2 regions of the Paenibacillus sp. LC231 genome follow, and region 1 is predicted to be linked to the other one. Evidence: riboswitches for the same ligand, from Rfam matches in the RefSeq annotation. Region 1 holds a riboswitch; the other holds the start of a gene.
The links. A riboswitch is a leader RNA that binds a small molecule or an ion and turns the genes downstream of it on or off. The one in region 1 is predicted to bind thiamine pyrophosphate.
Positions count from the first base shown of each region.

Region 2: another riboswitch for thiamine pyrophosphate. It lies ahead of AK95_RS24070 (ECF transporter S component); the one in region 1 lies ahead of AK95_RS22755 (ABC transporter substrate-binding protein).

Region 1 is NZ_JFOM01000037.1:354,875-358,289, reverse strand. Features, by position in the region: gene AK95_RS22770 (ABC transporter ATP-binding protein) at 1-16, opposite strand, end outside; gene AK95_RS22765 (ABC transporter permease) at 70-825, opposite strand; gene AK95_RS22760 (MTH1187 family thiamine-binding protein) at 822-1,115, opposite strand; gene AK95_RS22755 (ABC transporter substrate-binding protein) at 1,207-2,238, opposite strand; TPP riboswitch at 2,353-2,464, opposite strand; gene AK95_RS22750 (VOC family protein) at 2,638-3,021, opposite strand; gene AK95_RS34965 (hypothetical protein) at 3,255-3,415, shown strand, end outside.
Region 2 is NZ_JFOM01000044.1:98,072-101,486, forward strand. Features, by position in the region: gene AK95_RS24060 (SDR family oxidoreductase) at 1-804, shown strand, start outside; gene asd (archaetidylserine decarboxylase) at 880-1,683, opposite strand; TPP riboswitch at 1,848-1,960, shown strand; gene AK95_RS24070 (ECF transporter S component) at 2,052-2,681, shown strand; gene AK95_RS24075 (ABC transporter ATP-binding protein) at 2,674-3,415, shown strand, end outside.

The DNA.
Region 1 (3,415 bases):
GTACTTGATGTGTCATATCGACAAATGGCCTCCTATCATATAAGATTCGAAACGTCTATTCACTGGGACTCAACCTTTTCGATTCCAGCGGATGAGCCGCTTCTCCAGCAGAGTGATCAGCAGCACCATCAGCAGGCTGAGCAGGACGATGACCAGGATGGCAACAAACACCCGATCCGTGCGATAGCCGGATTTTTGCAGCATCATGTAGTAGCCGATTCCCCGGTCCGAGCCGATCCATTCCCCGATAACCGCACCCATGACCGAATAGGTAGCCGCAATTCGAATCCCGGAGAAGATGGAGGGAAGGGCATGTGGCAGCTCCAGCTTGCTGAAAATTTGCCATGAGGTAGCCCCCGCCATCTGCATGTAATTCATCATGGTTCGGTCAGTACGGGCCAGTCCGTCCAGGGCCGCAACAGCGACGGGGAAGAAGCAGACCAGCGTAATCACGATAACCTTGGGCAGCATGCCGAAGCCGAACCAAATCATGAGAAGCGGGGCTAGGGCGATTGTCGGCACATTCTGGCTAAGAATAAGAAGCGGATAAAGAGCGGTTTTGAGAAAAGGCACCATGTGCAGTGCCAGCGAGATGACTAGACCGATCGCCGTACCGATCATAAATCCGACCAGGGTTAATTGCAGGGTAGCCGCTGTATGCTGGAAGAGACCGGAAGCTCCGGTAACGGCCTCATGCCCGATGGCCGTCGGCGCAGGCAGAATAAAAGGTTCAATGTCGAATATGGATACTGCGGCCTGCCATGCCACCAAAAAGAAGAGGACCGCCACCACGGGCGGCCAAACCGAACTCCACCAGCTTCTCATGGACGGTATTTCTCAGTCAGCTTATCCATGCTGATGCCGCTGGGGTGATGGGCGATTTTGACTTGGGATATGATGCTGGGACTTCCCGCATTCACCAGCGCTTCATGCATGCGCTCAACGATCTTGAGCAGCTCGGCGAGCTCACCTTCCATGGTCGTTTCGAGTGCATGAACCTCGTATTTCACGCCTGATTCCTGAATGACCTTAATCGCTTCATCTACATAAGGGATGCTGTCGGCCCCGTTTGGCGTTCTCGGTATCACTTGAATGCTCAAAAGTGTATTCGCCATGTAAACTCATCCTTTCGTGCAAGCTATAATGTAATGGAAGAGAGGCAGCCTGCTGCAAGGCCGACTCTCTTCTTTTTAAATAGAAATAACCTTATGACTGCTCCGGTAAAAAATCATTGGTGAATGCGCGGTCCGCATCAAGTTCCTTCTCCAGCAGCTTACGCTCAAACATCCAGTCTGCATATCCCGACCATACTTCGGCTTTCTGTTCGCCCCAGCGGGATGCATCATCCTGATAACGGGGGCTCAGCCATTTCTGGCTGGCGAGAACCAGTTCGGCATCCAAGTCAGGAACCGCCTTCGTAAGCAGAGCTGCCGCATCTTCAGGATGTTGAATCGCATAGTCGTATCCTTTTGAAGTCGCCCGCATGAACGCTTTGATAAGCTCAGGGTCCTCCTGGATCAGCTTCTCGTTCGTCACGATTACCGGTGTGTAATAATCAAGCTGCTCGGAGTAGTCCTTCACATAAATCATGTCAAGCGGTTCATTGCGAAGCTCGGCTTCAATCCCCGTCCAAGCATAGAAGATCCAGGCAAAATCAATGTCGCGTTTGACGGCCGTAAAATAATCGGCATCGCCCATATTGACCATATTCACCTTGCTGACATCGGCGCCATCGATCTCCATGATGGATTTCATGACGGCTTCCTCCACAGGTGAGCCCCAGCCGCCATAGGATTTTCCTTCAAAATCGCCTGCCTTCACGATGCCTTTGTCCTTGGGGGCGGCAAAGCCGGACGTATTATGCTGAATGATCGCTGCAATGGAAACGAGCGGCAATCCTTGGGTTCTGGCCAGCGTTACGCCTTCCTGATAACTGATGCCAAAAGGCACTTTTCCGGATGCGACCAGCGTATCCGTACCGCCTGCTCCCGGCTGGACGATCTGGACATTAAGCCCTTCTTCCTCATAATACCCAAGCTCCTTCGCTGCATACAGGCCGGTGTGATTCGTATTGGCGGACCAATCGAGCATCAGCTGCACGTCACGGAGTTTCCCGGAAGTCTGACTGCCTTCGCCTTCGGCACCTGTCTTCTTGTTCTGTTCGCTTGTACCGCATCCGGACGCGACCATAAGCAGGACGCAAGCGAGAAGCAGCGGAATCCATCTTCCCTTCTTCATCGTTTCTTCTCTCCTTTAAGTTCTCTTTCTATTACCTCGCAACTCCACAAAAAAAACGCCCTGATGATATCAGGACGCATGACGGCGTAAGTGTATACCACGGCAAATAAACAGCTGCCGCAAACATGGGCTTCCTACGCTGGCATTACCCAGATCAGGTGTAAGGGTCAGTATCATATCGGATACACTCTCAGCCGGCCATATCCCAGCTCCCCCGGTATTTATGAAGTTTCGATCATTACATCCGCTATTATAGTCCTAACACACCGGACCTGTCTAGTTCGAAGAGGTACGAACGGGGCAGGTCTTTGCTTAGAACACTTATGCAATGGGAAACATTAATTGATCCTATGAACCTTTCACGAGATAAAGTATTTGAATAAGGCTTCTACGTAGAGGTTAGCGCTGGAAGAACTCAATCCATTCCCCTTCGGGACCATGTACGAAGAAATAACGGAAACCATTCGGGAGCGTCACGATTTCCTCGTCCAAGTGAGGAACGTCAAGTCCTTGAACCCGGGCATATTCCTCTTCAATGTTGTCCGTGCTGACTGCAAAATGATGAACGGTGCCCTCCGCTGGCAGCGTGTCGCTGTATCCCTGAATAAGCTCGACTTCCGTCTCGTTGCTGCCGTTAAACCCGAGGAACGCCAGCTGGATGACGCCATTCGTATGGGTCAGACGATTCTTTAGTTCTAGTCCGACTACGGATGTATAGAAGGCGATTGTAGCTTCAAGGTCCCGGACAACAATACCGACATGATCTAAGCGTTTCTGTGACATGGTTCAACACCCTTTCCGATCTATATGAGATATGACTGAAATGTTATCACATAATCCCTATACGTCAAGTGGGAGTTGTGTTCATGCAGGGGCTGATAAAGATGATTTTTCTTTCATTTCCTCATCTTTACTTTTGAGTGGGTAAAAAGTATCATGAGAAATAGAAAGATTAATTCAAAAGACCTAACATATGAAAGTGATCCAGCTTACCTTTTGGCCGAGGAGGAATGCTTATGAGTCCAACTCCAGCAGATCATCTGTGGATTCGACTCGACATGATATATGCATTCATTCAGATCATGATTGCTCTGTGGATGCCTGAGGCTTTATCGCTTCAGCGTGTTCTAGTCATTATTCCTCCTGCAGCCGCCTCCGTTTATTTAATGCGGATTAG
Region 2 (3,415 bases), on a different contig from region 1:
GGGTTCGGACTGCTCATCAGCTTGGAGCTGGCAAAAGCGGGCTATGACGTGGCAGCGGGTCTGCGCAGGCCGGAGGCGGCTGCAGAGCTGTTGACCCGAGCCGAAAAAGCAGATGTTGTCGAACGCATTCACGTATTCCAGCTGGATATATGCTCAGAGGAACATGTCAAGGCTGCTGCTTGGGAGTTAGAGCAGAAGTTCGGCCGCTTGGACGTGCTGGTGAACAACGCCGGCGAAGCGGTAGGCGGCATGGTGGAGGAAGTACCGCTCAGCGGCTGGCGCAAGCAGTTGGAGACGAATTTTTTCGGGACCGTATCGGTAACGCAGCATATGCTCCCGCTGCTGCGCAAGACCGGACGATCCAAAATCATTCTCATGAGCAGCATTAGCGGCGTGGTCGGCTTTCCGGGTTATGGTCCCTATGCGGCATCCAAATTTGCGCTGGAGGGGTTCGGCGAGAGCCTGTCCATGGAGTTGATGCCCTTTGGCATCGATGTCGTACTGATTCAGCCCGGTGCCTATGGCACGCCGATCTGGAATAAAAGTTTTGGGGAGCTTACGGTAAAGGAAGGATCACCCTACAGCGGTCTGCTGAAGGGCGTGCTGGACTATTCCGAGCGGACAGCCAGGGGAAGCGGAGATCCGCAGGAGGTAGCCAGGCTTGTGGCAAACATTGCGTCCATGTCCAAACCGAGGTTCCGCTATACGCTGCCCAGAGGTACGCGGCTGACCGCATGGATCAAGGGCGTACTGCCGGATCGGCTGTTTCAGCGGATCGTTTATCGGATGCTGGACCGGCGTTAATCATTCATGCAGCGAATGATTCATGGCCTTAACTTGTCATGCGATGCTTGGTGAAGCTTGGTAAGGTGAATGGAGTTACCCTTTTCTGGTCGGGGACGGGTGAAGCAAACCAAGCAGCTCTCCCATCTTCACCTTGGAGCCGGGTTCCAGGTCACCGCGCGGAGTAAACGTGCCGTTCTCTGTCAGAAGCACGACGGTAGAGCCGAATTCAAAGTACGCGAGTTCATCGCCGATCTCGTATTTCTTCACGTTCTCGTCGGCATAACGGATGCTGCTTACGTTCATGGCTCCGACCTTCACGACGGCAACTTCGCCGAACTCATGCGCAATATAGGTAATGAGGCGCTCATTACGGCTGAGCACATGCCGGATATGGGTCATCGCAAAATCGTTCACGGGGTAAACGCGTCCCTTTAAATGCTCGCTTTCCGCCTGAACACCGGTTACAGGGGAATGAATGCGATGATAGTCGGTTGGGCTTAAATACAATACAAATGCATAACCGTTGATGTAGTTTTCCATTCTCGGTGATTTGGCGAGCAGCTCGCTCAGGGTATAATCCTGTCCCTTGACGCTCAGAATGGTGCCGGCGTTGACGGCGCACATCGCCGATATCGTGGCATCGACGGGGCTTACCATGGCATCGGCGGTGTCATCTATGGCGCGCAGGCCTATTTTTAACCGGCGGGAAAAGAATTCGTTCAGTGAGCGGTATTCGTGGATTTCTTTCTCCGCTTCATGGGCCGGAATTTGATAAATTCGTATGAATGCAGGTATTAGATGACGGCTCAGCCGGCTGTGGGAACAATGCCCCATGATTCGGGACAGCCACTTGCGGGAGGACAGCTCAGTCATCAGACGCAGCAATTGTTTAGCCATGTCATTCTCCTTTGTGCATAGGTGTCAGCAATAAACGTTGGTGGAAAAGCCAATCACTCTGATATTGACATAGAATGAGCTGGAAATCAATAAATAGCCATTTTTGAAAAAAGGTTCTTGCTAATTGGAGAACGAATGTGTATTTTAAGATTAACATGAAACCGAATAGGGAATACGGGGGCTTGAGTGAATCAGGCTGAGATTGCAGCTGTTATCCGCTGTTGACCGTTAATCTGAACTGGGTAATGCCAGCGTAGAGAATATCCGACCCTGCCTACATAGGGCCTATTTTTCCGTCTGCGCGTTTTTCCAGACGGTTTTTTGTTGTTTTTACACAAAAATAGAGGTGGAGAGGGGAATGTGTGGTTATGGGAACATCTATGCAAGAGAAGTTGGGGGTTCAGCCCCGAAAAGGGCTGCGGTTAAGCGATATTTTGGTGACGGTGCTGGTATCGCTGGTGCTTGGCGTCATTTATCACTTCTGGGGTTCGGTTTACAATCTGTTAAAACCGCTGTTCTTTGAAGCGGATGAGTTGTTATACGGAATGTGGTTCGCTGCAGCCACGCTTGCTTACTTGCTAATCCGTAAGCCGGGAGTGGCCATCATTGCGGAAGTGGCGGCTGCCCACGTGGAAGTGCTGTTTGGCAGCGGCTGGGGATTGACTCTGCTGCTGTATGGGCTCATTCAAGGACTTGGGGCAGAACTGGTATTCGCGGCGTTCCGTTATCGGAGCACCTCGGCGTGGACGCTGGCGATTGCCGGAGCAGGCGCAGCCATCGGATCGATGATCATGGACTTCTATTACAGCTATACCGATGACCTGCAGACGTGGATGTTCCTGGCCAAATACGGTATGCGGGTACTCAGCGGTGCCGTCATTGCAGGCCTGCTCATGCTCTTGCTGGCCAAAGCCTTGGACCGCACGGGCGTCACATCCCTGCTGCGTCCTGCGTCGAAGAAGGATTACGAAGCACTGGATGATCCGCGCCATGTCTAATGCCACGGTTAGCCTGGTTCCGGCTCAGTCCGCTGAGATGGTTCCGGAACCGGCCGTGTATGTGGAGGGATTGCGTCTGAAGTATCCGGGCGAGGAACGACTGATGTTCAAAGACCTCTCCTTCTCGGCTGTCCGCGGGGAGAAGGTGCTGCTGCTCGGTCCGAGCGGCTGCGGCAAATCCACGCTGCTGCAGGTGCTTAGCGGGATGATTCCCCGCGCAACGGAGGTGCCGATGAAATGCGAGTCGCAGCTGGTTCCGCGCTCTTGGGGGTATGTATTTCAAGATCCGGATACCCAGTTCTGCATGCCGTACGTGGATGAAGAGCTGGCTTTCGTACTGGAAAATCTAAGTGTTCCGCGCGATGAGATGAAGGAGAGGATGCAAGCGGCGCTCCGCGAGGTGGGGCTTGATCTTGAGGAGCTTCATATGCCGATCGGGCATCTGTCCCAAGGCATGAAGCAAAGGTTAGCGCTGGCTTCGGCTCTGCTGCTGGAGCCGGAGGTGCTGTTCCTAGACGAGCCATCTGCCTTGCTCGACCCGGAAGGAAGGGAGCAAATCTGGTCCGCGGTGAAGGCCGTATCGGATGGGCGGACACTGATCATCGTGGAGCACCGGATCGAAGAAATGGCCAGATACGTGGATCGTGTCGTGCTGTTCAGCCCGGATGGCGTGATTCTGGGCGAAGGTCCTCCAGCAGCGATATTCGCAGAATACGAGCGGGAACTCCAAGCTT